DNA from 3 places in the Actinomadura sp. NPDC023710 genome. Region 3 is predicted to be linked to each of the others. Evidence: riboswitches for the same ligand, from Rfam matches in the RefSeq annotation. Region 3 holds a riboswitch; each other region holds the start of a gene.
The links. A riboswitch is a leader RNA that binds a small molecule or an ion and turns the genes downstream of it on or off. The one in region 3 is predicted to bind cobalamin.
Positions count from the first base shown of each region.

Region 1: it holds a riboswitch for cobalamin, as region 3 does, so the genes downstream of both, cobN (cobaltochelatase subunit CobN) here and AB0H37_RS20655 (ribonucleoside-diphosphate reductase subunit alpha) in region 3, are expected to answer to the same signal.
Region 2: it holds a riboswitch for cobalamin, as region 3 does, so the genes downstream of both, metE (5-methyltetrahydropteroyltriglutamate--homocysteine S-methyltransferase) here and AB0H37_RS20655 (ribonucleoside-diphosphate reductase subunit alpha) in region 3, are expected to answer to the same signal.

Region 1 covers NZ_JBFAGB010000042.1:51,048-61,112, forward strand. The annotation lists gene AB0H37_RS36170 (CbtA family protein) at 1-168, shown strand, start outside; gene AB0H37_RS36175 (histidine phosphatase family protein) at 149-724, shown strand; gene AB0H37_RS36180 (VWA domain-containing protein) at 721-2,670, shown strand; gene cobO (cob(I)yrinic acid a,c-diamide adenosyltransferase) at 2,672-3,274, shown strand; gene AB0H37_RS36190 (cobyrinate a,c-diamide synthase) at 3,271-4,602, shown strand; gene cobN (cobaltochelatase subunit CobN) at 4,557-8,153, opposite strand; cobalamin riboswitch at 8,207-8,330, opposite strand; gene AB0H37_RS36200 (precorrin-3B synthase) at 8,402-9,496, shown strand; gene AB0H37_RS36205 (precorrin-8X methylmutase) at 9,493-10,065, shown strand, end outside.
Region 2 covers NZ_JBFAGB010000006.1:11,372-21,436, forward strand. The annotation lists gene metE (5-methyltetrahydropteroyltriglutamate--homocysteine S-methyltransferase) at 1-1,610, opposite strand, end outside; cobalamin riboswitch at 1,730-1,952, opposite strand; gene AB0H37_RS08735 (DUF4873 domain-containing protein) at 2,096-2,347, shown strand; gene AB0H37_RS08740 (hypothetical protein) at 2,478-2,672, opposite strand; gene AB0H37_RS08745 (CoA ester lyase) at 3,164-3,979, opposite strand; gene AB0H37_RS08750 (acyl-CoA dehydrogenase family protein) at 3,976-5,130, opposite strand; gene AB0H37_RS08755 (OB-fold domain-containing protein) at 5,130-5,489, opposite strand; gene AB0H37_RS08760 (acetyl-CoA acetyltransferase) at 5,486-6,628, opposite strand; gene AB0H37_RS08765 (MaoC/PaaZ C-terminal domain-containing protein) at 6,625-7,035, opposite strand; gene AB0H37_RS08770 (MaoC family dehydratase N-terminal domain-containing protein) at 7,032-7,523, opposite strand; gene AB0H37_RS08775 (RidA family protein) at 7,520-8,575, opposite strand; gene AB0H37_RS08780 (MmgE/PrpD family protein) at 8,599-9,945, opposite strand; gene AB0H37_RS08785 (CoA transferase) at 9,942-10,065, opposite strand, start outside.
Region 3 covers NZ_JBFAGB010000016.1:182,005-192,069, reverse strand. The annotation lists gene AB0H37_RS20675 (antibiotic biosynthesis monooxygenase) at 1-520, opposite strand, end outside; gene AB0H37_RS20670 (copper resistance CopC family protein) at 591-1,124, opposite strand; gene AB0H37_RS20665 (YcnI family protein) at 1,121-1,831, opposite strand; gene AB0H37_RS20660 (MFS transporter) at 1,908-2,537, opposite strand; cobalamin riboswitch at 2,697-2,840, shown strand; gene AB0H37_RS20655 (ribonucleoside-diphosphate reductase subunit alpha) at 2,998-5,334, shown strand; gene AB0H37_RS20650 (ribonucleotide-diphosphate reductase subunit beta) at 5,376-6,371, shown strand; gene AB0H37_RS20645 (hypothetical protein) at 6,427-6,585, shown strand; gene AB0H37_RS20640 (superoxide dismutase) at 6,727-7,338, shown strand; gene AB0H37_RS20635 (thioesterase family protein) at 7,571-7,987, shown strand; gene AB0H37_RS20630 (zinc-dependent alcohol dehydrogenase family protein) at 7,984-9,108, shown strand; gene AB0H37_RS20625 (hypothetical protein) at 9,284-10,065, shown strand, end outside.

The sequences.
Region 1 (10,065 bases), on a different contig from region 3:
TCGCTGCTGCTGCCGGGCGTGGACGAGGTGCCGGACGGGTTCCCCGCCACCCTGCTGTGGCAGTTCCGCATCACCTCGCTCGGGACGCAGCTGGTGTTCTGGGCGTCCTTCGGAACCCTGTTCGGATGGTTCTGCGACCGGGCCGCCCGTGCCCCGGCGCCGGCGTGATCGGCCCGCCCTGACCGGCGTGCTGTTCGTCCGGCACGCGACGTCGGCGGGGATGCGGCAGGCCCGCTTCCCCGCCGACCTCGCCGCCGACCCGTCGAGTCTGGCGAGGGCGGAGGCCCTGGCCCGCGCGCTGCCGGCCGGCGAGGCGTGGACCTCGCCCGCCCGCGCCGCCCGGGAGACCTGCGCCGCGCTCGGCCTCGACGCCCGCCCGGTCGCGGCGCTCGCCGAGGCCGATCATGGTTCCTGGGCGGGCGTGCGCTTCGCGGAGGCCGATCCGGACGCGCTGGCCGCCTGGCTGGCGGACCCGGACGCCGCGCCCCCCGGCGGCGAGAGCCGGTCCGCGCTCGCGGCGCGGGTCGCGGCGTGGCTCGACGGACGTCCCTGCGGCGTCGCCGTCTGCGACGCGGGCGTGATCCGGGCGGCGCTCGCCCACGCGCTCGGCGCCGGCGTTCTCGCGGCCGACCGGATCGACCTCGCGCCGCTGTCCACCACGAGGCTCGCCGCCGCCGGGAGCGGCTGGCGGGTCGCCCATGTCAACCGGAAGGTCCAGGTGTGAACGTCGCCTATCCGTTCAGCGCCGTCGTCGGGCTGGACGACCTGAAGCTGGCGCTCCTGCTCAACGCCGTCTCACCGCGGGTCGGGGGTGTGCTGGTGCGCGGCGAGAAGGGGACCGCCAAGTCGACGATCGTGCGGGCCCTGGCCGCGCAGCTCCCCGCCGTGGACACGGTGCCGGGCTGCCGGTTCGCCTGCGACCCGGCGGCGCCCGACCCGTCCTGCCCGGACGGCCCGCACGATGCGGGCGGACCGTCCGAGCGGCGGCCGTCCGCGCTGGTGGAGCTGCCGGTGGGCGCCTCGGAGGACCGTCTCGCCGGGGCGCTGGACGTCGAGCGCGCCCTGACCGAGGGCGTCAAGGCCTTCGAGCCGGGGCTGCTCGCGGCGGCGCACCGCGGCGTCCTGTACGTGGACGAGGTGAACCTCCTGCACGACCATCTGGTCGACCTCCTGCTGGACGCCGCCGCGCTCGGCACCTGCTACGTGGAGCGCGAGTCGGTGTCGGTGCGGCACGCGGCCCGGTTCCTGCTGGTCGGGACGATGAACCCCGAGGAGGGCGAGCTGCGCCCCCAGCTCCTCGACCGCTTCGGACTGACGGTCGAGGTACGGGCGACGCGGGACCCGAAGGAGCGCGCCGAGGTCGTGCGGCGGCGGCTGGCGTTCGAGGCGGACCCCGCCGCGTTCACCGCGCGCTGGGAGAACGCCGAGGCGGAGCTGGCGGAGCGCATCGCGGCCGCGCGGGAGAGGCTCGCCGGGGTCCGGCTGCCGGACGAGCGGCTGGAGCAGATCGCGGCCGTGTGCGCGGGCTTCGAGGTCGACGGGCTGCGCGCCGACCTGGTCACGGCGAGCGCCGCGCTCGCGCACGCCGCGTGGCGGGGAGGCGACGAGGTCACGGACGAGGATGTGCGCGCCGCGGCCCGGCTGTCGCTGCCGCACCGGCGCCGGCGGGATCCCTTCGACGCCCCCGGCCTGGACGAGTCGCTGCTCGACGACCTGCTCGACGGCACGTCCCCCGAGGATCCTCCCCCGGACGGCGGCGGGGGCGGTGAGCCCCCGGCCCCGCCTGAGGACGGCGGGCGGGGACCGGCCCCGTCCGAGGACGCGGGCCCCGAGCAGGACGGGCGGCCGGGAGGCGGGGGCGGCGAGCGGGTCGCGTCGGCCGCCGCGCCGCACGCCGTGCCGCTGCTGGAGGTGCCGGGCGTCGGCGAGGGCGCCGCGGGACGGCGGTCGCGGTCGCGGACGGCGCGGGGCCGGGTCACCGGGGCGCGCCGCCCGGCCGCGAGGGTCCGCGACCCCCACGTGGTGGCGACGCTGCTGGCCGCCGCGCCGCGGCAGCGGGCGCGCGGCCGGTCCGGCGCCGGGCTCGTGCTGCGCCCGGACGATCTGCGGGAGGCGGTCCGCGAGGGCCGCGAGGGGAACCTGGTGCTGTTCGTCGTGGACGCCAGCGGCTCGATGGCCGCCCGCCGCCGCATGACGACGGTGAAGACGGCCGTCCTCAGCCTGCTGCTGGACGCCTACCAGCGCCGCGACAAGATCGGCCTGATCACGTTCCGGGGGCGGACCGCCGAACTCGTGCTGCCGCCGACGTCGTCGGTCGAGGCGGGCGCGGCGCGGCTGCGGGCCCTGCCGACCGGGGGCCGCACGCCGCTGGCCGCCGGGCTCGCGCGCGCCGCCGAGGTGCTGCGCGCCGAGCGGCTGCGCGACCCGGCGCGGCGCCCGCTGCTCGTGGTCGTCACCGACGGGCGGGCGACCGCGGAGGGCGACGTGGACCGGGCCGCCGGATTGCTGGCCGGCACCGCCGGGATCGTCGTGGACTGCGAGGACGGCCCGGTCCGGCTCGGCCTGGCGGGGAGGCTCGCGGCCCGGCTCGGGGCGCGGCTCGTCCCGCTCGGCGACCTCGACGGGATCGTCCGCGCCCACCGCGGGCGCGACGGCGGGAAGGCGGCCTGAAATGCCACAGGGAAAGCCCGAGTCCGTCCCCGACGACGGCCTCACCACCCGGCAGCGCCGCAACCGGCCGCTGCTGATCGTCCACACCGGTCCCGGCAAGGGGAAGTCGACGGCGGCGTTCGGGATGGCGCTGCGGGCCTGGAACCAGGGCTGGCCGGTCGGGGTGTTCCAGTTCGTGAAGTCGGCGAAGTGGCGCATCGGCGAGGAGCGGGCGCTGCGCGTGCTCGGGGAGAGCGGCGAGGGCGGCCCGGTCGCCTGGCACAAGATGGGCGAGGGCTGGTCGTGGATCCAGCGCCCCGGCACCGAGGAGGACCACGCGGCCGACGCCCGCGAGGGCTGGGCGCAGATCAAGCGGGACCTGGCCGCCGAGAGCCACCGTTTCTATGTGCTCGACGAGTTCACCTACCCGCTCAAGTGGGGCTGGCTCGACCTGGACGACGTGGTCGAGACCCTCACCGCGCGTCCCGGGTCCCAGCACGTCGTCGTCACCGGCCGGGACGCGCCCGACCGGCTGGTCGAGGCCGCCGACCTGGTGACGGAGATGGGCAAGGTCCGGCACCCGATGGACGCCGGGCAGAAGGGGCAGCGGGGCATCGAGTGGTGATCCCCCGGCTGGTCGTCGCGGCTCCGGCGTCCGGCAGCGGCAAGACGACCGTGGCGACCGGGCTGATCGCGGCGCTGCGGGCGCGCGGCCTCGCCGTGTCCCCGCACAAGGTCGGCCCCGACTACATCGACCCCGGCTACCACGCGCTCGCGGCGGGACGGCCCGGCCGCAACCTCGACCCGTGGCTGGCGGGCGAGGAACGGGTGGCGCCGCTGTTCCTGCACGGCGCCGCCGGGTGCGACGTGGCGGTGGTCGAGGGCGTGATGGGCCTGTTCGACGGGCGCGGGGACACGGGGTTCGCCTCCACGGCGCACGTCGCGCACCTGCTCGCGGCGCCGGTGGTACTGGTCGTGGACGCCGCGCGGCAGAGCCGGTCGGTGGCGGCGCTCGTGCACGGTTTCGCGACGTTCGAGCCGGGCGTGCGGATCGGCGGCGTCATCCTCAACCGGGTCGGTTCGGAGCGGCACGAGGAGCTGTGCCGCGGCGCGCTGGAGGCGACGGGCGTGCCGGTGCTCGGCGCGATCCGGCGGGACGACGCGGTCGTGACCCCGTCCCGCCACCTCGGGCTGATCCCGGCGGCCGAGCGGGGTGCGGAGGCCATGCGCGCCGTGGAGCGGCTCGGCGCGCTGGTGGAGAGCTCCTGCGACCTGGACGCCGTGCTCCGCCTGGCGGCCACCGCTCCGCCGCTGCCGGGGCCCGCGTGGGATCCGTCCGACCAGGTCGTGCCGGTCGAGGGCGGGCCGGTGGTCGCGGTCGCGGGCGGGGCGGCGTTCACCTTCTCCTATGCCGAGCACGTGGAGCTGCTGCGCGCGGCGGGCGCCGACGTGGCCGTCTTCGACCCGCTGCGGGACGAGGCCCTGCCGGACGGGGCGGCCGCGCTCGTCGTCGGCGGCGGCTTCCCGGAGGTGCACGCCGCCGAACTGGCCGCCAACGCGCCGATGCTCGCCGAGGTCGCGGCGTTCCCCGGACCGATCGCCGCCGAATGCGCCGGGCTCCTCTACCTGTGCGAGGAACTCGACGGGCGGGCGATGTGCGGACGGGTGCCGGGGCGCGCGCGGATGACGTCCCGGCTGACGCTCGGCTACCGGGAGGCGGTCGCGGTGGCGGAGTCCCCGCTGACCCGGCCGGGCGAGCGGTTCCGCGGCCACGAGTTCCACCGGACCGCGCTGGACACCGAGGCCGGGCCGCTGTTCCGGTGGCGGGACGGCCGCGACGGTTACGGCGACGCCCGGATCACCGCCTCCTACCTGCACCTGCACTGGGCGGGGTCCCCGGAGGCCGCTCAGCGGCTGGTGTCGTCCTCGAGGTCGCCCTCCGTCTTGAGGTAGACCTCCTGGAGGCCCCGGAGAACCTCGGGGTCGGGGTGCTCCCACATGCCGCGCTCGGCCGCCTCCAGCAGCCGCTCGGCGATGCCGTGCAGCGCCCACGGGTTCGACTCCGCCATGAAGGCGCGGTTCTCCTCGTCCAGGACGTAGGCGGCGGTGATCCGGTCGTACATCCAGTCGGCCATGACGCCGGTGGTGGCGTCGTAGCCGAACAGGTAGTCCACGGTCGCGGCCAGCTCGAACGCGCCCTTGTAGCCGTGCCGGCGCATGGCGGCCAGCCACTGCGGGTTCACGACGCGGGCCCGGAAGATCCGCGCGGTCTCCTCCGAGAGGGTGCGGGTGCGCACGGCGTCCGGGCGGGTGCTGTCGCCGACGTAGGCCTCCGGGGCCCGGCCGGTCAGCGCGCGGACGGTGGCGATCATTCCGCCGTGGTACTGGAAGTAGTCGTCGGAGTCGGCGATGTCGTGCTCGCGGGTGTCGACGTTCTTGGCGGCGACGGCGATCCGCCGGTAGGCGCTCTCCATGTCGGCGCGGGCGGGCACCCCGTCGAGGTCGCGGCCGTAGGCGTGGCCGCCCCACACCGCGTACACCTCGGCGAGGTCGGCGTCGTCACGCCAGTTGCGGCTGTCGATGAGCGGCAGCAGCCCGGCCCCGTAGGCGCCGGGCGCGGACCCGAACACGCGCAGGGTCGCGCGGCGCTCGTCGCCGTGCCGGTCCCGGTCGGACCGCACGTGGGCGCGGACGTGATTGTCGGCGTCGGGCTCGTCCAGCCCCGCGACGAGCCGGACGGCGTCGTCCAGCATGGCGACGACGTGCGGGAACGCGTCCCGGAAGAAGCCGCTGATGCGGACGGTCACGTCGATGCGCGGCCGGGCGAGCTCGGCGAGCGGCACCGGCTCCAGCGCCGTGACGCGGCGGGACGCCTCGTCCCAGGCCGGGCGGACGCCGAGCAGCGCGAGGACCTCGGCCACGTCGTCGCCCGCCGTGCGCATCGCGCTCGTCCCCCACACCGACAGCCCGACCGAGCGCGGCCACTCCCCGTGGTCGGCGCGGTAGCGCTCCAGGAGCGAGTCGGCCATCGCCTGCCCGGTCTCCCAGGCGAGGCGGCTCGGGACGGCGCGCGGGTCGACCGAGTAGAAGTTGCGACCGGTCGGCAGGACGTTGACGAGGCCGCGCAGCGGCGACCCGCTCGGGCCCGCGGGGACGTAGCCGCCGTCCAGGGCGTGCAGGACGTGGTCGAGCTCGTCGGACGTCCGGGCCAGGCGCGGGACGATCTCGGCGGCGGCGAACTCCAGGACGCGCGTCACGGCTTCGCGGTGCTCCGCCGGGACGTCCCGGGCGGTCTCCCGGGCCGCGTCCACGGCCCAGCCGGCGTCCTCCATGGCCTGGACGAGGGCGCGGGCCGCGGCCTCGGCGGCGTCCACGTCGGCGAGCGCCTCGCCGCCGGCCTCGCTGAGCCCGAGCGCCTCCCGCAGGCCGGGCAGCGTCTCGCGCCCCGACCACATCTGGCGTGCGCGGAGCATGGCCAGCACCAGGTCGACGCGGGTCGCGCCGGTGGGCGCCTGGCCGAGGACGTGCAGGCCGTCGCGGATCTGCGCGTCCTTCACCTCGCACAGCCAGCCGTCGACGTGCAGGAGGAAGTCGTCGAACTCGGTGTCGTGCGGGCGGTCGTCGAGGCCGAGGTCGTGGTCGAGCCTGGCGGCCTGGATGAGCGTCCAGATCTGCGCGCGGATCGCGGGCAGCTTCGCCGGGTCCATCGCGGCGATCGTCGCGTGCTCGTCGAGGAGCTGTTCGAGGCGGGCGATGTCGCCGTAGGTCTCGGCACGGGCCATCGGCGGGACCATGTGGTCCACGAGGACGGCGTGCGCGCGGCGCTTGGCCTGCGTCCCCTCGCCGGGGTCGTTGACAAGGAACGGGTAGATCAGCGGGACGTCGCCGAGCGCCGCGTCGGTGCCGCACGACGCCGACATGCCCGCCGCCTTGCCGGGCAGCCACTCAAGGTTGCCGTGCTTGCCGACGTGGACGATCGCGTGCGCGCCGAACTCGTCCGACAGCCACCGGTACGCCGCCAGGTAGTGGTGGCTCGGCGGCAGGTCGGGGTCGTGGTAGATCGCGATGGGGTTCTGCCCGAAGCCGCGCGGCGGCTGCACCATGACGACGAGGTTGCCCGCGCGGAGCGCGGCGAGGACGATGTCGCCGTCCTGGACGAACAACTCCCCCGGCGGCGGGCCCCAGTGCCGCTCCATCCCCTCGCGCAGATCGGCGGGCAGGGTTCGGTACCAGCGCTCGTAGGACGCGGCGGAGATACGGACGGGGTTGCCGGCGAGCTGCTCCTCGGTGAGCCAGTCCTCGTCCTGGCCGCCCGCCGCGATGAGGGCGTGGACGAGGGCGTCGCCGTCCTGCTCGTCGACGCCGGGAAAGCCCTCCCCCAGGTCGTACCCGGCGTCCCGGAGCCGGGCCAGCAGCCGGACGGTGCTCGCCGGGGTGTCGAGGCCGACGGCGTTCCCGACGCGGGCGTGCTTGGTCGGGTAGGCCGACAGCATCACGACGAGGCGGCGCCCGGCGGCCGGGGTGTGGCGGAGCCGGCCGTGCCGGACGGCGATCCCGGCGACCCGCGCGGCCCGTTCGGGGTCGGCGGCGTAGACGGTGAGCCCGTCCCGGCCGACCTCCTTGAACGAGAACGGGACGGTGATGATCCGCCCGTCGAACTCGGGGATCGCGACCTGCGACGCCGCGTCCAGCGGGGACAGCCCTTCGTCGCCGCCCTCCCAGTCGGACCGGCTCGTGGTGAGGCAGAGGCCCTGCAGGATCGGGACATCCAGCGCGGCGAGGGCGCCCACGTCCCACGCCTCGTCGTCGCCGCCCGCCCCGGCCGTCGCGGGCCGTGACCCGCCCGCCGCGAGCACGGTCACCACCAGCGCGTCCGCCTGGCGCAGGGTGTCCAGCAGCTCGGGCTCGGCGGTGCGCAGCGACGAGCAGAACACCGGCATGGCGCGCCCGCCCGCGTCCTCCACGGCCGCGCAGAGCGCCTCGACGAACGCGGTGTTGCCCGCCACGTGGTGGGCGCGGTAGTAGAGCACGCCGACCACGGGCCCGTCGCCGTCGCGGGCGGCCCGGTCGAGCCGTCCCCAGGTCGGCGTCGGGGCCGGCGGCGCGAAGCCGCGCCCGGTCAGCAGCACGGTGTCGGACAGGAACGCGTGCAGCTCGGCGAGGTTGGCGGGTCCGCCGTGCGCGAGGTAGGCGTGCGCCTCGGCGCACACCCCGCCGCTGACCGTGGACAGCTCCATCAGCTCGGCGTCGGGGGCCTGCTCGCCGCCGAGGACGACGACCGGCCGGGGGCCCGCGAGCAGCGCGTCGAGACCGTCCTCCCAGGCGCGCCGCCCGCCGAGCAGCCGCACCACGACGAGGTCGGCGCCCTCGGTCAGCTCGGGCAGGTCGGCGGCGGTGAGCCGCGCCGGGTTGCCGAGCCGGTAGGCGGCGCCGGAAGCGCGGGCGCTCAGCAGGTCGGTGTCGGACGTCGACAGCAACAGGACCGTGCGGCTGTGCTCGGGCACGGCGCATCCTCCCCCTGGGGTCCTCGCCCCGGTCGCGGGTGTCGCGACGGCAGGAGTCTCCTGGCTCCCGGATCGATGCTCGCCCCGGCCTTCCCGTCCCTGCGGACAGTGGCCTACAGCGGGGTTCGCTCCCCGGTCACAGTGGCGGGACCGCGCCGGATTCGCACCGGCTTCCTCCCATTGCCATCGTCTGAGCAGAAGAGTACGGCAGCGCGGTCGCCCTGCAAACTGTGGTTAACATCCTCCCCGTGCCGAATGTCAGAGCCCGTGCCGACGCGTGCCCCGGGGCACTGCGCACCCACGACGCCGCCGACGGGCCGCTGGCGCGCGTCCGCGTCCCTGGCGGCGCGGTGTCCGCCGCGCAGCTCGCGGTGCTCGGCGCCGCCGCCCGCACGCTGGGACGGGACGTGATCGAACTCACGTCCCGCGGCAACCTCCAGGTGCGCGGCGTCCGCGACACCGCGGCCCTCGCGGCCCGGCTGGAGGCCGCCGGGCTGCTGCCGTCGGCGACCCACGAGCGGGTGCGCAACATCGTCGCGTCCCCGCTCGGCGGGCGCGGTCCGCGCGGCGTCATCGCCACGGATCCGCTGGTCAGGGCGCTGGACGAGGGGCTCTGCGCGCGTCCGGGTCTGGCCCGGCTGCCGGGGCGGTTCCTGTTCGCGCTCGACGACGGCACCGGCGACATGGCCGCGCTGGACGCCGACGCGGCCCACACCGCCCGCGGCCTGCGGCTGGCCGGGACGTCCCTCGGACCCGTCCCGGGCGATCCCGTCGCGGCGCTGCTCGCGGCGGCGGAGGCGTTCCTGGAGATCCGGGGCGACGCCTGGAGGCTCGCGGAGGTGCCGGACGGCGCGCGGCTCGTCGCGGAGCGGCTGGGCGCGGCCGTGCGGGAGACGCCGCCGCGCCCCGACCCCGCTCCGCCGCACGCCGGGATCGTCGCGCAGCGGGACGGGCTCGCCGCGCTGGAGGTCGTGCCCCCGCTCGGCCGGCTGTCCGGCGCGCAGGCCGAGGCGCTCGCCGGAGTCGCGCGCGGGGTGCGGGTGACGCCGTGGCGCAGCGTGGTGCTGGTGGACCTGGACCGGGACGGGGCGCGCCGTGCGGCCGCGGCGCTTGCGGCGGCGGGCTTCGCGACCGATCCCGCGTCGCCGTGGGTGGGCGTGACGGCCTGCACCGGCAGCCCCGGGTGCGCCAAGTCGCGCGGCGACGTGCAGGACGAGGCGCGGCGCTTCGTGGACGGCCTGGCCCGCGCGCCGGAGACCCCCGTCCACTGGACGGGATGCGAGCGGCGCTGCGGGATGCCCCGCGGCCCGGTCGTGCTGAGGACGGCGGAGGGACGGCAGTGACCGATTACGTCCGGGACGGCGCCGAGATCTACCGGCGGTCGTTCGCGACGATCCGCGCGGAGGCCGACCTGTCGGGACTGCCGGACGACGTGGCGCGGGTCGCGGTCCGCATGATCCATGCCTGCGGCATGACCGACCTCGTCGAGGATCTCGCCTGGTCGCCGGGGGTGGTGGCGCGGGCGCGGGCGGCGCTGCTGGCCGGCGCGCCGGTGCTGTGCGACGCGCGGATGGTCGCGTCCGGCGTGACCCGCGCGCGGCTGCCCGCCGGCAACGAGGTCGTGTGCGCCCTGGGCGACCCGGGCGTGCCCGAGCTGGCCGAGCGGCTCGGCACCACGCGCAGCGCGGCGGCGCTGGAGCTGTGGCGCGACCGGCTCGGCGGCGCGGTCGTCGCGATCGGGAACGCGCCGACCGCGCTGTTCCGGCTGATGGAACTGGTGGAGGAGGGCGCGCCGCGCCCGGCGGCGGTCCTCGGGATCCCGGTCGGGTTCATCGGGGCGGCCGAGTCCAAGGAGGCGCTCGCCGCGAGCGGCCTGGACCATCTGGTGGTGCGCGGGCGGCGCGGCGGCAGC
Region 2 (10,065 bases), on a different contig from region 3:
GTCAGCCCCTGGGCGTAGGTGGTCCACGCGACGGTCATCGGACGGGGACGAGCGACGTCGCTGTGCAGGATCGGCGGCCGCACGTACCTGGACCCGTAGGACTGCACCCATCCGTGCTCGGTGGCGGCGTAGCCGTCCAGCTGCTCGGCGAAGTACTGGACCATGTCGTTGCGTTCGGGCTCGCCGTGCACGAGCACGTCCAGACCGAGTTCCTCTTGCAGCGCGACGACGCGGGCGATCTCCTGCTGCATCGCCTGGCTGTAGTCGTCCTCGGAGATGCGTCCGGCCCGGCGGTCCGCGCGGACCCTGCGCACCTCCGGAGTCTGGGGGAAGGAGCCGATCGTGGTGGTGGCAAGGTCGGGCAGCCCGAGCGAGGCGCGCTGCGCGGCGAACCGGGTTTCGCGGTCCCCGCGGGAGGAACCGCCGAGCGTGTCCAGGCGAGCCCGGACCTCGTGGTCGATCCCGGCGGTGGACGCCGGAACCTGCGCGGCGGGACCGGCCGCGTCCTCGCCCAGCGCCTCGCCGAGCGCGACGACCTCGCCGACCTTCTGCCGGGCGAACGCCAACCGCCCCCGCACCGCCGGATCGAGCGCGTCCTCGGCGTCCAGGTCGATCGGGACATGCAGCAGTGAGCAGGAGGTGCTCACGACCACCTGGTCGGCCAGACCGAGCAGCGTGGCGCAGGCGGCCTCGGCCCGCTGCCGGTCAGCGCGCCAGATGTTGCGGCCGTCGACCACGCCCGCCACGACGGTCTTGCGCAGCAGCCCGCCCACGGAAGCGAGCACGTCCAGATTGCCGGGACCGGCGACGAAGTCCAGCCCGACGGCCTCCACACGGGAGGACGCAAGGGCGCGCAGCGCTTCGGCTCCGATCGTGCCGAAGTAGGTCGCCACCAGCAGGCGCGGCCGGCTGGAGAGCTCACCGAGGCGCGCGTACGCGCGGGCCAGTGCGGCCACCTCCCCGTCGGTCCGATCGGCCACCAGGGCGGGCTCGTCCAGCTGCACCCATTCGGTGCCCGCCCCCGCCAGCCGCTCCAGCAACTCGGCGTACACCTCCACCAGCCCGTCGAGCAGGTCCAGCGGGCGGAAGCCGGCGGGGGCGTCCGCCGCGGGTTTGGCCAGCAGCAGGTAGGTCAGCGGTCCGACGAGCACGGGCCGCGTCTCGATACCGAGGGCTCTGGCCTCCAGGTACTCCGCGACCGGCTTCGACGTGACCCCTCCGGGCAGTCGGAACCGCATGTCCGGCCCCAGCTCCGGCACGATGTAGTGGTAGTTGGTATCGAACCACTTGGTCATCTCCATCGCCGGGATGTCTTGGACACCGCGCGCCATGGCGAAGTACCGGTCGAGCCCGTCCAGGCCCCGATAGCGCTCGGGCACGGCGTCCACCAGGACGCTGGTGTCCAGCACCTGGTCGTAGAAGGAGAAGGTGTTCGACGGCATTGCGTCCAGACCGGCGTCGCGCAGCCCTGTCCAGACGGCGCCGCGCAGGTCCGCGCCGGCCTTCTCCAGCGCGGCCGCGTCGATGCGTCCCGCCCAGAAGTCTTCGGTGGCGAACTTGAGCTCGCGGCGCGTCCCGATCCGGGGGTAACCGAGGATCGTGGTTTTCATGGCAGCTTCCCTCGCTGAGCCAAAGGCGGCCAGCCGGGGAGGGACGTGCACGGCACGGCGCCGAAAACCGCCTGTGCCGCCCGCCGGCCCTCCCGCGAGGCCGCAGACCACCGCACGCCAGACGGCGCACGGGCGAAGGCAGGTCTTCGGACTCGCGGGCACCGCTCCTACCTGAGTAGGTGCGTCCTACTGGCCGTCGCTTCCCAGGCCCGGCGGCCCAGTGCTCGATGACGGCGGTCGTTCCCGCTCACCGCTGCGGGGCAGTCCCGGATTCCCACCGGGTTCCCTCTTACGACGCCCCTACCACGCAGGCACGGGCGAACCTTCCGCACGTTGAAGTCTAACGGCCGGGATGACGGCATACACAAACCCGCTCGGACCACGTTGAGCCCTGAGAAGCAGTGCGGGCGGGAACGTCCCACCTGAACGCTATGGTGCGTCTTCATGAAGACGAACCACGTCGGCCTTGACGAGAAGATCCACGCGTGAGCCGCTACCGGGGGCCCGCCACCCTGATCGGCAGCAACGGAGCCGAGATCGAGGTCTACGTCGATCTGCGCGCCAAGCAGCGGGAGTGGTCCGGAACCGCGACCATCGGCGACTTCGACGCCAGCGGCGCTCACGACCAGACGCTGAGACTTCCAGACGGCCGCGAAGCACAGGTCACGCTCGGCGGCTCGGCAGTCTGGTCCGACGTCATCACGCTGGTCGGAAGTGGTCCGCCGCCCTTCGCCTGACACAGGCGTCCCATCGACCGGCGGGGCTCGCTTGTGAGCTGCTTGGGACAAGAGAACGGGGCCCGCGCACCTCAGTGCGCGGACCCCATTCCGTGTTGCTGCGCATGCAGGAGTCACTCCTGCGGTGCGATCAGCTGTTCTTCGACCAGGCAAAGAGGAGGCCGGAGAGGCCCGCCATGACCAGAGCGAAGGCGAAGAAACTCCCCCAGGACGGGAAGATGCCCATGGCAGCCTCCCAGACCTCACCGAACCCGATCTTGCCCAGCACGAGCACGACGAGAGCGGCGGCGGTGAACTGGAGGAAGGTGTTCAGGTAGCCGCGCAAAAGCCCGACTCCTTTCATCTGGTTTTTGTCGAGGTGTGGCTCTGATGAGGCACCCCGCAGAACGCTCATAGTGAGACGCCCCTACCTCCTGACCGTCCACGGAGGATCAGAGAAGGCAAGGCGGCCACGACCATTGATGGCCGAAACGATCTCGGGCGCACAGCCGTCGGCATCCGAGTCCGAATCACGGGGCTGAGCTGCGGAGACCTCCGCCCTGCCGATCCGGGAGACATGGGATCGTGGGTGCAGATCCCGGCGTCTCGACAATGTTTACCCGGGTCAGAGCGCTCAGGATCGTTCCAAATTTTTCTTGGACTACTGAGGACATCTCGGCAGTCCGTGGCGGCCAATGCCTACGAACTCACGGCCGGGACACAGACTGCATCACATTGGTCGAGATAAGCACCGCCTTCGTCCAGCGGAGGCGTCGACCGAACAGGAACGCATGGCGGCGAGGGCGTCAACCCGCGCGCCCGAGAAGTGCTCGGTGGTCAGGCGAGCAGGGCGCGGGCGGCGCGGATGACGGCCTGGTCGACGAGGCGGCCGTCGTCGCCGACGAAGACGGCGGAGCCCGAGGCCAGAGCCGCTTCGTAGCGGGCCAGCAGAGAGCGGGCCCGGTCCAGCTCGGCCGGTGTCGGGGTGAAGACCTCCGTGACGACCGGGAGCTGTGCCGGGTGGACGCAGGCGCGGCCGCGGAATCCGAGCCGCTTGAGGCGCAGTGTGGTCGTGCGGAACGTCTCAAGGTCGCGGAACTGGGTGGAGACCGGGCCGAGCGGCGGGGGCAGGCCGGCGGCGGCCGACGCCGCCGTCACCTGGGACCTGGCCCAGAGCAGCTCGGATTCGTCGGGGCCGGGGGTGACGCCGAGGTCGGCGGCCAGGTCGGCCTCGCCGAGCTGGAGGCCGGCGACCCGTGGCGCGGCGGCGATCTCGGGTGCCGCGAGGATCGCCGCGGCGGACTCCAGCAGCGGGACGACGGGGAGGCCGGGCGCGTCGGCGAGGACGGCGTCGAGGGCGTGCAGGTCGTCCACGTCGTCGACCTTGGCGGCGCACAGGCAGTCGAGGCCGGGGCCGGCGACCACGCGGGCGTCGGCGTGGCCGAGCTCGCCGGGGTTGATGCGGACGGTGATCCGCGGCCGGTCCGTAGGCAACGAGCGGAGCCAGGCGGCGACGGCGGCGCGGGTGTGCTCCTTCGCGGTGAGGGGCACCGCGTCCTCCAGGTCGACGATCAGTTCGTCGGCGCCGAGGGTGAGGGCCTTGGCCAGGCGGTCCGGGCGGTCGCCGGGGACGTAGAGCGCGGTCTTTCTCACCCCACGGTCTCCTTGCCGGAGGTCAGCGCCTTGGCGATGACGGTGCGCATGATGTCGTTGGTGCCCTCGCCGATGCTCATCAGCGGTGCGTCCCGGTAGAGGCGTTCGACGGCGAACTCCTTGGAGTAGCCGTAGCCGCCGTGGACCTGCATGGAGGTGAGGGCGCACTCGATGGCGGCCTCGCTGGCGAAGGTCTTGGCCATGCCGGCCTGCATGTCGACGCGGTCGCCGGCGTCGGCGCGCGACGCGGCCCAGTAGACCAGCAGGCGGGCGGCCTGCACCTTGACCGCCATGTCGGCGATCTTCAGCTGGATCGCCTGGAAGTCCTGGATGGGGCGGCCGAACGCCTCGCGCTGCGCCGCGTAGCCGAGCGCCTCGTCGTAGGCGGCCTGCGCGATGCCGAGGGATCGGGCGGCGACGTTGATGCGGCCGGTCTCCAGCCCGGACAGCACTTGTTGCAGGCCGCGCCCTTCCACGCCGCCGAGCAGGTTCGCGGCGGGGACGCGGACCTCGTCGAACACGATCTCGCACGATTCGGTGCCCCTGTAGCCGAGCTTGGGCAGGTCGCGCAGCACCTCGAAGCCGTCCTCGACGAGGAGGACGGACATTCCGCGGTGCGGGGGCGAGGCGGACGGGTCGGTCTTGGCCAGGATGGGCAGCGGGCTGGCGTGCCGGGCGTTGGTGATCCAGGTCTTGCGTCCGTCGACCACGTAGTGGTCGCCGTCGCGGCGCGCGGTGGTGGCGATGCCCTGCAGGTCGGTGCCGGCGCCGGGCTCGGTGAGGCCGATGCCGGTGCGGCGGCGGCCGGTGGCGAGGTCGGGCAGGAAGCGGGTCTTCTGCTCGGGCGTGCCGTGCCGGGCGATCATCCAGCAGGACAGCGAGTGGCTGCCGAGGATGCCGGCGATGCCCATCCAGCCTTTGGAGATCTCCTCGAAGACGAGGGCGAAGGAGACCATGTCGGCGTCGAGGCCGCCGTATTCCTCGGGGACGGTCAGCCCGAACAGGCCGAGGTCCTTCATCGTCTCGACGATCTCGGTGGGGTACCGGTCGGCGGCCTCCCATTCCTGGACGACGGGCCGGATCTCGCGGTCCACGAAGTCGCGGAGGGTGTCGCGGAAGAGGCGCTGCTCTTCGGTCAGTTCGAAGTCCATCAGGCGTCCTTGGTGAAGATGGGCAGGTGGCGGCCGTCCGGCAGGGGGCGCCAGCCGAGGCGGACGGGTTCGTCGCAGGTCCAGGGGCCGGGGCCGTCGAGGTGGGTGAGGATGATCGGTCCTTCGGCGAGCCGGACCCGCGCGACGACGTAGGGGGTCTCCACGTCGGGCGACGGGGGGCGGTGCACGACGGTGTAGGAGTCGACGGTGCCGCGTCCGGAGGCGTCGGCGAACTCCAGGTCGGTGCCGCCGCAGCGGGTGCACAGTTCGCGCGGGTAGTGCTGGGCGTGCCCGCAGGCGCAGCGCTGGACGACCAGGCGCCGGTCCCGCGTGGCGTTCCACCACCGGTCCTCGATCATCGGTCGGCTCCCAGCAGGACGGTGGCGTGGCTGGACAGGATGCCGCCGGTGCCGTGGGCGAGCGCGATCTCCGCGCCGTCGACCTGCCGGGCGCCGCATTCGCCGCGCAGCTGGCGGACGGCCTCGATGAGCAGCAGGAGCCCGTACTGTCCGGGATGGCAGTAGGACAGGCCGCCGCCGTTGGTGTTGAGGGGGAAGCCGCCGCCGGGGCGGATCCGGCCGCCGGCGACGAATCCGGCGGCCTCGCCGGGTGCGCAGAAGCCGAGGCCCTCCAGCGTCAGCAGGACGGTGATGGTGAAGGAGTCGTAGATCTCGGCGACGTCCACGTCGGACGGTTCCAGCCCGGCCATCGTGAACGCGCGGCGTCCCGAGTCGAAGGAGCCGGGCCGCAGCAGGTCGTCCGCCGAAGTCATGCTGGTGTTGGTGGTCGACTCCCCGTAGCCGAGGACGAGGACGGGTGGTCGTCGCAGGTCGCGGGCGCGTTGCAGCGAGGTGAGGACGACGGCGCCGCCGCCGTCGGTGACCAGGCAGCAGTCGGCGGACGTCAGCGGGGTCGAGATCATGGGCGCGTCGAGGACCGCGGCGGCGGTGAGCGGCCCCTTGCCGTACCGGAACGCCTTCGGGTTGCGCAGCGCCCACTCCCGGGCCGCGACGGCGACCTCGGCGAGTTGCTCGCGGTCGGCCTTGTGGGCGTGCAGGTAGCGCTGCGCGGCCATCGCGTAGTACGAGATCGGGTACAGCGGCGCGTACGGCGATTCGAAGATCGCTTCGGGGGTGTGGGGTTCGGTGGCGCCGCCGAGCGACCGTGACCGCGCGGACCGCTGGTTGGACGCGAACGTGATGAGGACGGTGCCGCACTGCCCGGCTTCGATGGCCTGGGCGGCGCGGGCGACGAACATCTCGAACGCGGATCCCCCGGCGGACGTCGAGTCCGTCCAGGACGGCTGGACCCCGAGGTAGTCGGACAGCTGGGTGGCGGAGAACCGGGAGAGGCCGGTGGTGGCGATGCCGTCGACGTCGGAGAGCGCGAGTCCGGCGTCCTCCAGCGCGCGGGTGACCGCCTGCGCCTGGAGTCCGAGGACGGATGCGCCGGTGACGCCGAGATCGGACTCGGCGGCGCCGGCGATCGCGACCGTCACCGTGCCCCTCCGGGAACGCGGACCTCGCAGCCGGCGGGGGCGACGGCGACGCGCCCGTCCTCGACCACCTCGATCTTCTGCTCGATGGTCACCAGGTCGCCGCGCACCGCCGTCACGGTGCCGGTGCAGCGGACGGTCTCGTTCGCGAACACCAGATTCTTGAATCGGAACCGCAGCGTCGCCAGGCGCGCGGAGGGGCCGAGCCAGTCCTGCGCCTGCTCGGCGAGCAGCGCGCCGAACACCTGGCCGTCCACGACGGGGGCGGGCAGTCCGCGTGGTTCGAGGTAGGCGGGGTCGTAGTGCATGCGCTGCCAGTCCCAGGTCGCGCCCGCGTAGGCGACCATGTCGGCGAGTTCGATGCGGCGCACCAGTTCGGGGACCGCGTCCCCCACCGCGACGGCCGTCATGCGATCTCCACGTAGATCAGGGTCTCCTCGTTGGTCGCGAGCGGTTCGCCGCGCTGGTCGGTGTAGGCGGCGGTCGAGGTCACGATGAGCATCGCCTGTCCCCTGCCGTTGACCCGCTCGGTGATGTCGTGGATCCGCCAGGTCGCGGTGATGACGTCGTCCGGGCGGACGGCGCGGTGGAAGGTGTAGGAGTTGCCGCCGCGCACCAGTCGCGTGCCGGGGACGTCGAGGTGCCACATGTGTCCGGCGAATCCGTCCTCGCCGCGCGGCAGGCCGGTGTACTGGTTCGTTTCCATGATGAGCGTCGGGGGTGCGATGACGCCGCCGTACCCGTGCTCGCGCGCGTAGGTGTCGTCGGTGTAGAGCGGGTTGTCGTCGCCGACGGCCTGGGCGAAGTACCGGATCGAGGCGCGCCCGAGCTCCTCCGGCGCCGTGTAGACGGCCTCGCTTCCGATGAGCGCCCTCATCTCCTCGGTCAGCAGGCTCACGGCCTCTCCCCCGCCGGGGCCAGCACCGCCGTCGGAACGACCTCGATCATGAAGTCGGGGCGCAGCAGCGCCGAGCACACCACCGACGACAGCGCCGGGGAGTCACCGAAGTAGTCGCGGCGGATCTCGGCGACCTCGCCGTAGCGGGCGACGGCGTCCGGGGTGAGGTACTCCACGAGCCGGACGACGCCGCCGTAGGGCGGACGGTCGCCGAGGCCGGCCTCGCGGAGCGTCGCGGCGATCGAGGCGTAGGTGTACTCGGCCTGGGCGAGCAGGTCGCCGTCGAAGATGCCTTTCTGGGTGGCGGGTTCGAGTGCCCCGAACCCCGACATGAACAGGGTGTCGCCCGCCGCGACGCCCGGGGCGTAGGTGAGCGTGTCGTACCGCCTCCAGCCGGGGTTGACGGTCGTGAGGGGCGCGGTGGACGCGATCGCGTCGAGCGACACCATGGCGCCGGGGACGACCGGCTGGTCGACGATGATGCCGGCGGCGCCGGGGAACACGCCGTTCTCCCTGCCGAGGAGTTCCCTGCGGGGGCGGCCGCAGCGCGGGTACTCCGACCGGGTCGCGTTCGCCGTGTAGTCCGTGGTCTGGACAAGCGACCCGAGCCCGAGCCCGGCGGCTTTCAGCAGGTCGGCGGCCTGTTCGAGGCATTGCCGGTACTGGGAGCGGAAGTCGCCGCCGCGCGGGTGGATGCTCGGCAGGTAGACGATGCCGCCGGCGACGCGGAGCGTGCCGCGGTGCATGCCGTCGTCGGGCGCCGCCTCGATCAGCTCGCCGCCGCCGGGGAAGGCGGTCAGCTCGACAGCGAGATCCTCGCCGCCGGGCAGCGCCTCCACCGCCACCGTCGCGACCGGGACCCGATGCGCGCCGAGCGCGTTCCGGCGGGCCGCCTCGACTTCGGCGTACGTTCCGAGCACGGCGCCGGTCGCGTACTCGACGACGTGGACGACGTCGCCCGGTCCCGCGCCGGCCCTCGCCAGCTCCGTGAAGGCCCGCTCGTAGGCGCCCCGGATCGTCCCGGCGCAGGCGGACAGCCGTACGGTCACCATGCCTCCATTGCTCGTCTCCTCCATCACCGTGCCCCCAGGGCCGCGAGCAGCGGCCGCACCGAGGTGCGGTCGGGCAGGGCGAGGATCTCGGTCAGGTGCGCGGGGTCGCCCAGGTTGGCGAGGGCCTTGTCCCTGACGGTGCGGTCGATGTCGGGATCGCCGGGGCCGCCGCCGCTGCGCGGGACCTCGGCGAGGACCCGGCGCCCGTCGCGGGTGACGGCGCGGAGCCGTCCCGGCTGGTCGGCCGCCGCGCCGCCGAAGTCGACGACCTCGGTGCGGACGCGTCCGGCGAGGCCGAGCACCTCGGGACGGTCGATCGTGTCGTAGGTCGCGGTGGTCACGGCGCCGTCGACCACCATGGCGGCGACGCTCCACGGCAGGCTGAACTTGGCGTCGTAGGGGGTGCGGGGGCGTTCCTTGCCGGGCGCGCAGACGATGGGCGCGGCATCCGGGTGCACCTCGGCGGTGATGCTCTCGACCCCGGCGCCGTGCAGGTCGCGGGCGGCGTCGAGCTGGGCGTGCATGAGCTGGCAGGCGGGATAGGGCTTGACGGTGATCCGGGTCAGCTCCCAGCGCTCGCCGAGCCCGTCCAGGACCGCGGCCGGTTCGACGCGGCGGCCGAGCAGCGCCCCGTACAGGCCGTACTCGCCCTCCACCACGGTGTCGGGACCGGTCGCGCCGTGGGATGCGAGGGTCGCGGCGAGCACCCCCCCGCGGGCCGCGAAGCCGGGGTGCAGCTGCTTGGTGGACGCGCCGGTGTTGAGGAACTCCAGCAGCCCGCCGGCCTGGCTCCCGGCGATGCCGAGCGCGTGGACGGTCTCGTCCACGGTCAGCCGGCGCATCCGGGACGCGGTGAGCGCGGCGGCGAGCACTCCGCAGGCGGCGGTGGCGTGCAGGCCGCGGGCGTGGAAGCCGTGCGGGACCGCGGCGCCGAGCCGGCAGATCGTTTCCAGCCCGGCGATGGCGCCGAGCAGCAGGTCGGGGCCGCCGAGCCCGAGCGCCTCCGCCTCGGCGAGCGCCACCGGGAGGACGGGCGCGGAGGCGTGCACGAGCCCGCCCGCGTGGGTGTCGTCGAAGTCGAGCGCGTGCATCAGGACGCCGTTGGCGAACGCCGCCTCGGCGCGCGTCACGCGTCCGCCGCTCTGTCGGCCGGTAGCGGTGGGCTGCCCGATGATGCTCGCCTCGGGGCGTCCGCCGCCCAGCTCCAGCGCGGTCAGGACGGCGGCGTCGGCGGCGCCCCGGCGGGACGCGGCGACCGCGCAGCCGAGACCGTCCAGGACGTGCCGGAGCGCGGCGCGCCGCGCGGCGTCCGGAACGTCCCCGAGGGTGAGCCCGAGCGCCCATTCCGCCAATGCGCGTGCCGCGGTCATGGGCGTTCCGCGCGCGGGCCGAAGGCGCCGGCGGCGGCGAGTTCGGCGACGCGCTGCGCGGTGTAGCCGAGAACCTCGGTGGTGACGTGGGCGAGGTCCTCGCCGCGCCGCGGGGCGCGC
Region 3 (10,065 bases):
CCATGTGGTGGTAGCCGCCGCGCTCGCGGCTGTAGCGCGCGGGCCCGCGGAAGACCTCGCCGAGCCACGCCGCGACCCACTTCGGGTGGTCCGGGGACATGTGCTCGAAGAGGGGGCGCAGCAGGTCGTCCTTGAGGACGATCGTGTAGAAGTGCTCGGTGAGCCGCTCCAACGCCTCGCTCCCGCCCGCCCAGTCGTACATGGTCGGGACGGACGACCCGGCGCCGCGCACCGCCGTCCGCTCGTAGTGCCGCATCTCCTCGATCTGCTGGACGTACGGCTTGATCTCGGCGAAGAACGCGGGGAAGTGCTCGCCGCCCCGGAAGCCCCGCATGTGGCCGTCGGCCGACGTCCAGCAGATGCGCAGGATGTAGGACGACGGCTCGTCGACGCACCTGGACAGCTCGTAGTCCACGCACTCGGAGGCGGCGGCGAGGGGGACGGAGGCCCGCGCGTAGGCGGCCTCGAAGTCCTCCGCGTCCTGCGGCTCGATGCGGTAGCGGATGTACTCGACGATCATTGTGCCCCCAGGCTGCTTCCGGTCGGATTATCACTGTAATCCTGTAATCATCCGACCGGAAGCGAAAAGATCAATCCTGGGTGGGCGAGCGGCGGAACCAGGCGACGGCGCCCGCCGCGGCCGCGAGGACCAGGGCGATCAGACCGATCCAGAGCCAGCCCGACGAGCCCCCGGAATCCCCGGTGGAGACGAGGTTCGTCCGGACCGGGGAGGGTGCGGGGGGCTGGGCGGCCCCGGACGAGCCCTGCACGGTGAACGTGTAGGTGCCCTCGACCGGATGGCCGTCCGACGCGACGACGCGCCACCCCACGGTGTACTTCCCGTTGGGCAGCGTGCCGCCGACGGCCTGGGTGACCTTGTTGTCGACCGCCTGCGCCGACCCGGCCTGGTACTGCTTGCGCGACCCGTCGGTCACGACCACGCGCGGCAGCCGTACCGGGTCGGCGTACGTCAGGACGATCTGGGACGGGGCCGCGACCGTCGAGTCCTTCGCCGGGCTCGCCGACGTCAGCGTCGTGTGCGCCGACGCCGGGACCGCGGTCGTCGCCAGGACGGCCGCGAACGCCGCGGCACCGGCGGCCCCGCGCAGCGCCGCCCGGGTCATGCCCGGCTCCGCGCCCGGGTCACGCCGTAGGCGCCGACCGCGATGCCGACCACGCCGACGGCGATGCCGATGCCGCCGAGCAGCCGGGCCGTCCCGTCGTCAGGCGACGCGGACGACGTCGCGGCGGCGGGCTTCACCTGCGCGGTCATGCCGGTCGTCGCCGTCGAGCCCTGGGGGAGGAGCTTCAGCACCGGCGAGGGGTGCTCCGGCTCGTCGGCCCCTTCGGCCGGGGGCTCCTCCCACTTGACGACCTCGCCGCCGGAGTACGTCTGGTCGGCCGTGAACACGAGCTGGTCGGTGTCGGTGGGCAGCGGCCCCATCGAGACGTCGAACTCCTCGAACCGGCCCGGCTCGATCTTGCCGCCGCTCCAGGTGATCTTCGTGACGGCCTCGGTCAGCTCGCCGCCCTCGGTCTTCACCGGCTTCGGCAGCCTCGACTTGTCCACCTTCACCGTCCAGCCGGGCAGCGGCCGGACCGACACCGACGACAGCGGGTGGTCGGTCGGCAGGTTCACCACGAGCTTGGTGGTGGAGGCGTCGTCGCGCTCGTTCGGCACGCGGAACGAGACCTTGGAGTACGAGCCCTGCTCGGCGGTCCTGGGGTTGACCGTGACGTGCGCGGACGCCGCCGCGGCCAGGCCGATCACGGACAGGGAGGCGAGGGACGCGACGGCGCCGGCGCGCCGGGCATGCGGAAGGAAGCGCATTGCGGAACTCCGTTCGAGACGTACGGGAATGGCCGGGCGCCGAGAACCGGCGTCCGGTGACGTACGGCGCTCCGGCTCAGGAGTGAGCGAGCGCCCTCGAACGCCGCGGCGGACCCCGCCGGACGACCTGGTGCCGCAGGGCGCGTCCGGTGGCCGTGACGGCGGCCGCCGCGGGCACCGTCCGGAGGGGGCGGGCCGGAGGCTCGGCCGGTTCCACGGCGAGCAGGGCCAGTAGCAGCCGGATCGGACGGTCCGCGAGGGCGGCGATCCGCCGGGCGAGCGACCACGCGGCCCGCTCGCCGCGCCGCAGCCACCACGCGGCCACCAGCGCGGCCGTGCAGTGCGCGAGCGTCATCACCAGGCCGTTGCCGCCGTGGGCGGCGGGGACCGCGACGGGTTCCACGGCGCCCGTCATGGCGGCGTGCGCCTCGGGCGCGTGGTGGGACGCGGCCGCCGCGGTGAACAGCGTGTGCAGGGCGAACTGCCCGCCGAGGAGCCCGCCCAGGATCGTCGCGAGCGAGCGCTCATGGCCCGCCAGCATCAGCGTCACGCCGAGGACGGCGCCGAAGCCCGTGAGCGCCGCCCAGGCCGGCACCGCCGCGCCGCCCGCCAGGACGTGCCCGAGGGTCGCCAGCGTCGCGCACACGGTGGCGAACACCACCGCGCGGGCGGGCCGGAACAGCGGCTGCGGCGCATGGGGGCTCATGACGGCCCCCATCGTCCCATCCGCGGCGCGCTCTGCCCAGCCGCCCCCGAACATCCGCCGACACGCCCAACATCTTGGGGTTGTGCGTTGATCGTCGACTAGATGTAGGGTTCAGTCCCGTGCTGGTCCGCCCCCGCCGCTCGCGGCGGGGGCGGCGTGAGAGGGAACCCGGTGGGAATCCGGGACTGCCCCGCAGCGGTGAGCGGGAACGACCGCCGTCATCGAGCACTGGGCCCGGCGGCCCGGGAAGCGACGGCCAGTAGGACGCCTCGGGAGAGGCGGTGCCCGCGAGTCCGAAGACCTGCCCGCACGCGAGACCGGGAGACCGGCCTCATCGGGGTTCCGGGTCCGTCCCGGATCGACACGTCCAGGCCTCGCGGGTGGGCCGGGGACGGAGCGCGGCCGACCGCCGCGCGCCGTTCGCATGCCTCCGCGAGGCGGCATGCGAGGGGAGATGCACGTGACACAGGTTCTGGCCGCGCCGCCGGCGGAGATCGCCATCGAGGTCGAGGCGGCCTGCGAGGGGGTACCGGGCGCCGAGGCCGGACGGGTGCTGGCCGCGGTCCGGTCCGCGGACGGGCTGGACGCGACGGCCCTGCGGGACCTCGCGATCGGGGAGGCCGCCGCGCTCATCCCCGCCGATCCCGGGTACTCCAAGGCCGCGGCGCGGCTGCTCGGCGGCCGGATCCGGGACGAGGCCGCGGCCGCCGGCGTCCGGACGTTCGCCGGGTCCGTCGCCGCCGCGCACCGGGAGGGCCTCCTGGCGGACGACCTGGCCGCCTTCGTCGCCGCCAACGCGGTGGCCCTCGACGCGCTCATCGACGACGGGGCCGACGACCGCTTCGAGTACTTCGGGCTCCGGACGGTCTACGACCGGTACCTGCTCAGGCATCCGCGGTCGCGGCTCGTCCTGGAACGGCCGCAGCACTTCTTCCTCCGGGTGGCCTGCGGCCTCGTCTTCCCCGGCGAATTCCCCGACGATGTCGGGCCGGAAGGTGCGGAGGGCCGACCCCCCACGGGCGACACCGCGACCGTGGACGAGGCCGCCGAGCTGTACGCGCTGCTCAGCACCCTGTCGTACCTGCCCAGCTCGCCCACGCTCTTCAACTCCGGGGCCCGCCGCCCGCAGCTCTCGTCGTGCTTCCTGCTCGACTCGCCGCGCGACGAGCTGGAGTCCATCTACGACCGGTACGGCCAGGTCGCGCGGCTCAGCAAGTACGCGGGCGGCATCGGCATCTCCTGGTCGCGGGTGCGGTCGCGGGGCTCGCTGATCCGGGGCACGAACGGGCACTCCAACGGGATCGTCCCGTGGCTGCGCACGCTCGACTCGTCCGTCGCCGCCGTCAACCAGGGCGGCCGCCGCAAGGGCGCGGCGTGCGTGTACCTGGAGCCGTGGCACGCCGACGTCGAGGAGTTCCTGGAGCTGCGCGACAACACCGGCGAGGACGCGCGCCGCGCCCACAACCTCAACCTGGCCAACTGGATCCCGGACGAGTTCATGCGCCGCGTCGAGGCCGACGCGGCGTGGTCGCTGTTCGACCCCAAGGAGGTCCCCGAGCTGGTCGACCTGTGGGGCGACGAGTTCGACGCGGCCTACCGGGCGGCGGAGCGGGAGGGACGGTTCGTCCGCCAGGTCCCGGCCCGCAAGCTGTACGGACGCATGATGCGGACGCTCGCCGAGACGGGCAACGGCTGGATGACGTTCAAGGACGCCGCCAACCGCGCCTGCAACCAGACCGCCGAGCCGGGCAAGGTCGTCCACCTGTCCAACCTCTGCACGGAGATCCTGGAGGTGACGGGCGACGGCGAGGCGGCCGTCTGCAATCTCGGATCGGTGAACCTGGCCGCGCACGTGGGGCCGTCCGGCGTCGACTGGGAGCGGCTCCGGTCGACGGTCCGCACCGCGGTCCGGTTCCTGGACCGCACCATCGACCGGGGCTTCTACCCCACGCCCGAGGCGGAGACGGCCAACCGCAAGTGGCGCCCGGTCGGGCTGGGCGTGATGGGCCTCGCGGACGTGTTCTTCACGCTGCGCCTGCCGTTCGACTCCGACGAGGCGCGCGAGCTGTCGACCCGCGTCGCCGAGGAGATCGCGCTGGCCGCCTACAACGCGTCGGCCGACCTCGCCGCCGCCCACGGCCCGCTGCCCGCCTATGCCGCGACCCGCACCGCGCGCGGCCTGCTCCACCTGGACCACTTCCCGGACGCGGCGCCGTCCCGTCCCGCCGACTGGGACGCGCTCCGCGCCCGCGTCGCGGAGGTCGGCCTGCGCAACTCGCTGCTCGTCGCGATCGCGCCGACCGCGACGATCGCCTCCATCGCCGGCTGCTACGAGTGCATCGAGCCGCAGGTGTCCAACCTGTTCAAGCGCGAGACTCTGTCCGGCGAGTTCCTCCAGATCAACCGCTACCTGGTGGAGGACCTGAAGTCGCTCGGGCTGTGGACGCCGGCCGTCCGCGAGGCGGTCAAGAAGGCGAACGGGTCCGTCCAGGGGCTCGTCGACCTGCCGGAGGAGATGCTGTCGCTCTACCGGACGGCCTGGGAACTGCCGCAGAGGGCGCTCATCGACCTCGCCGCCGCCCGCACCCCCTACATCGACCAGTCGCAGTCGCTGAACCTGTTCATGGAGACGCCGACGATCGGCAAGCTCTCCTCGATGTACGCCTACGCGTGGCGGGCCGGGCTCAAGACGACGTACTACCTGCGGTCCCGTCCGGCGACGCGGATCGCGCAGACGACGGTCGCCGCGGCCGTCTGCTCCCTGGAGAACCCCGAGACCTGCGAGGCGTGCCAGTGACCGTGCGAGAGGAAGGGCACAGGGGAGAGGAAAGGCGGGGCATGCTCCTCGATCCCGGAATGGACCTGACGCTGCGGCCGATGCGCTACCCGGACTTCTACGAGCGGTACCGGGCCGCGATCCGCAACACCTGGACGGTCGAGGAGGTCGACCTCGCCTCCGACATGGCGGACCTCGCACGGCTCACGCCCGCCGAGCTGCACCTCGTCAACCGGCTCGTCGCGTTCTTCGCCACCGGCGACTCGATCGTGGCGAACAACCTCGTGCTCAACCTCTACAAGCACGTGAACGCGCCGGAGGCCCGGCTCTACCTGTCGCGGCAGCTATATGAGGAGGCCGTGCACGTACAGTTTTATCTGACCCTCCTGGACACCTACCTGCCCGATCAGGACGAGCGCGTCAAGGCGTTCGCGGCGATCGAGCACATCCCGTCCATCCGGGCCAAGGCGGAGTTCTGCTTCCGCTGGATCGACTCGCTCGGCTCCCTGGACGAGCTCCGCGGCGCCGCCGACCGCAGGGCGTTCCTGCTGAACCTCATCTGCTTCGCGGCCTGCATCGAGGGGCTGTTCTTCTACGGCGCGTTCGCCTACGTGTACTGGCTCCGGTCGCGCGGCCTGCTGAACGGTCTCGCGTCCGGGACGAACTGGGTCTTCCGGGACGAGTCAATGCACATGGAGTTCGCGTTCTCCGTGGTCGACACCGTAAGGGCGGAGGAACCCGGCCTGTTCGACGCGGAGCTGACGGCCCAGGTCACCAGGATGATCGAGGAGGCCGTCCAGGCGGAGCTGGCGTTCGCCCGCGACCTGTGCGGGGACGGCCTGCCCGGCATGAGCGCGGACGACATGCGCGCCTACCTCGAGTACGTCGCGGACCAGCGGCTCGTCCGGCTCGGCCTGCCCGCCCGCTACGGCACCGCCAACCCGTTCGCGTTCATGGAGTTGCAGGACGTCCAGGAGCTGTCCAACTTCTTCGAGCGCCGCGTTTCGGCCTACCAGATCGGCGTCGAGGGGACCGTCGCGCTCGACGAGGCGTTCTGAACCTTTCGGAACGGGCAGTCGTTGAACCGTGAAGACAAGGCCGAGGAGGAAGAACATGCCTTCCGTCATCGACCGCATCATGCGGTTCGCCCGGAGCCCGCAGGGCCGCAAGGCGCGTGCCCGGGCGGAACGGCTCGCCCGGGACCCGCGCACCCAGGCGAAGATCCGAGGACTGCTGTCGCGCGGACGCGGCGGCGGGCGCCGCCGCCACTGACCCCCGACCGCGCCCCGACCGAGCCCACCGCACCCGAGATCCCGACCCGCACCGAGACCGGACCCGTCCCCGCAACCGGGGGCGGGTCCGGTCCGTGTTGCGCAATGGACGTAACTGCGAATCATTTGCAATAGTGGCCTCATGGCCGACTACACGCTTCCCGACCTGCCCTACGACTACGCCGCACTGGAGCCGGCGATCACCGGCGAGATCCTGGAGCTGCACCACTCCCGGCACCACGCCGCCTACGTCAAGGGCGCCAACGACACGCTGGAGAAGCTCGCCGAGGCGCGCGACAAGGAGCAGTACGGCGGGCTGGTCGGCCTGGAGAAGACGTTCGCGTTCAACCTCTCCGGCCACGTGCTGCACTCGATCTTCTGGGACAACCTGTCGCCGGACGGCGGCGACCGCCCGGACGGCGAACTGGCGGCGGCCATCGACGAGCATTTCGGCGCGTTCGAGGCGTTCCAGAAGCAGCTCACGGCGGCGACCTCCACCGTGCAGGGCTCCGGCTGGGGCGTCCTCGCATGGGAGCCCCTCGGCGAGCGCCTCGTCGTCGAGCAGGTCTACGACCACCACGGCAACATCGGCATGAACACGACGCCGCTGCTGGTGTTCGACGCCTGGGAGCACGCCTACTACCTGCAGTACCGCAACGTCCGCCCGGACTACGTGGAGAAGCTCTGGTCGCTCGTGAACTGGACGGACGTGAAGGCCCGCTTCGACGCGGTCCGCACGGGCTCCTCCCGATAGACGGCGGCGTCCGCGCGGCGCCGCTGAGGGGGCGGCGTTCACCTGGCCGGGATCGTGCTCAGAACCTTTCCCCGCGGCCTGGTGAACGCCGCTTCCGCCTTGCCGGCCGCGCGACCCGCTCGGCACGAGCGGTTGGGCGTGCGCCCTCACGCACCCGGCCGAGATTTTGCACGGTCACCGTTGTGCCAGGGCGGTGCGGCGCCACCGCTGCCCCGCCCCTAGTCTGCTCCTCATGACCGGCGAGTACCTGTACTGGGAGAACGTCCCGACGCGGTGGAAGGACAACGACGTCTACGGGCACGTCAACAACGTCGTCCACTACTCGCTGATGGACACCGTCATCAACGAGTGGATGATCCGGACCGCCGGCTTCGACCCCGCGGCCTCCGGCTCGATCGCGCTCTGCGTCGAGTCCCACTGCGAGTACAAGGCCGAGGCGGCCTTCCCCGACACGATCCGCGTCGGGCTGCGCGTCGGCAAGCTGGGCCGCTCCAGCGTCCGCTGGGAGATCGGCATGCTGCGGGGGTCGGACGGCGCGCTCATCGCCGAGGGCCACTTCGTGCACGTCTTCGTCGACCGGGACACCCGCCGCCCGGTCGAGATCACCGGAACGGTCCGCTCCGAGATGCAGAAGCTGCTGGCCGCATGACCGCCACCCGCGCCGCCGTCCTCGTCGAGTCGGGCCGTCCCGCCCCGTACGCCGCGTCCCGCCCCCTGGAGATCGCCGACCTGCGCCTCGACCCGCCCGGCCAGGGCGAGCTCCTGGTCCGGATCGGCGCCGCGGGGCTCTGCCACTCCGACCTGTCCGTCATCAACGGGTCCCGGCCGCGGCCCCTGCCGATGGCCCTCGGGCACGAGGCCGCGGGCGAGGTCGTGGAGACCGGGCCGGGCACCGAGTTCGCGCCCGGCGACCACGTCGTGCTCGCGTTCGTCCCGGCGTGCGGGCACTGCGAGCGCTGCGTCGCCGGACGTCCCGCCCTCTGCGGGCCGGGCGCCCAGGCCAACGGCGCCGGGACCCTGCTCGGCGGCGGCCGGCGGTTCCGCGCCCCGGACGGCACGCGCCCGCACCACCACCTCGGCGTCTCGGCGTTCTCCGAGTACACCGTCGTCTCGTCCCGCTCCGCCGTGAAGATCGACCGCGACCTGCCCTTCGACGTCGCCGCGCTGTTCGGCTGCGCGGTCCTCACCGGCGCCGGCGCCGCCCTCCACAGCGCCGCCGTCGCGCCGGGCGACACCGTCGCCGTGTTCGGCCTCGGCGGCGTCGGCCTGTCCGCCGTCCTCGCCGCCAAGGCCGCCGGAGCCTCCACCGTCCTCGCCGTGGACGTCGTCGCCTCCAAGCGCGACCTCGCCGAGCGCCTCGGCGCCCGTCCCGTCGCGGGCGGCCCGGACGCCGTCGAGGCGATCCGCGACCTGACGTCCGGCGGCGCGGAGAAGGTCGTCGACACGACGGGCGTCGTCGCCGTCCTCGAACAGGCCTACGCCGCCACCCGCCCCGGCGGCACGACCGTCACCGTCGGCCTCCCCGCCCCCGGCGCGCCGCTGACCCTGCCCGCTCTCAGCCTCGTCGCCGAGGAGCGGACCCTGCGCGGCAGCTACCTCGGTTCCTGCGTCCCCCGGCGGGACGTCCCCCGCTTCATCGCCCTGTACCGCGACGGCGCCCTCCCCGTGGACGCCCTCCTGAGCGGCCGTCTCCCGCTCGACAAGATCAACACGGGTTTCGACCGTCTCCACTCCGCCGAGGCCGTCCGCCAGCTGATTACATTTCCTTGAATGAACGAAATTGCGTGCTATCGTCTTAATTCACCATTGTGGGCGAGCGATGCGGGCATGAATGAGCACTCGGCCGGGGCGTTCACGCAGGCAGCCGAAGAGCGCGCATGGGCCTCCCTCGCGAAGACCCTGGCATCAGCGGCCGTTCGCCTGGTTGGTCGTCATCGTCATGGCGGTGACCACGGCCTATTTCCAGGACACGCTCCGGGCGGTGGCCGAGGGGTGGCTGACGCCCGGTGAGGTCGCCGATTCGGTGTCCGCGGGCGACGCCATCCGGGTCGTCGACATCCACCACGACCTCGACACCGGCAACGACATCCTCGTGCCGGCGCCGAAGGGCGGCGGGAACGCGCTCTCCGCCCGCGACGCGCCGCCCGACTCGCTGGACGAGGAATGGCTCGCCGCGCACGGCGCGATCGACGTCGGCTCGTCCCGCTGGGAGATCACCGTCGAGACCCGGCGGAACGAGGACGTGGAGATCGTGGACGTCCGCCCGGTGATGGCGGCCCCGCGGTGCGGTCCGGCGCCGTCGGGCGCGCTCGTCACGAACCAGGCCGCGGGAGGAGGGGACAAGATCGCGCTCTACCTCGTGATCGACGGCCCCCGCCCGCGCCCGGTCTTCCAGCGGAACGAGGGCGGGAGGCTCTCCCCGTTCTTCGTCGGGTCCAAGGCGCGGCGGGTGACCCTGGAGAAGGGCAGGAAGGAGACGCTCGCGATCGTGGCGAGCATCGGGCACCCCGACAAGTCCACGGGGCGGGAAGGGCCGTACTGCCAGTGGAGCGTGCAGGTCGACTACATCGCGGGCGGTGGGCGCCACCGGATGTCGATCAGAGCACCGGGGAACCGGCTGTTCGCGCTCACCGGCACCCTTCCCGATGTCGCGCGGTACCAGGCCGTGTTCCTGGACGGTTTGACGTGCGCGAGGCAGCACTACACGAAGGTGTCGGCGTCCAAGTA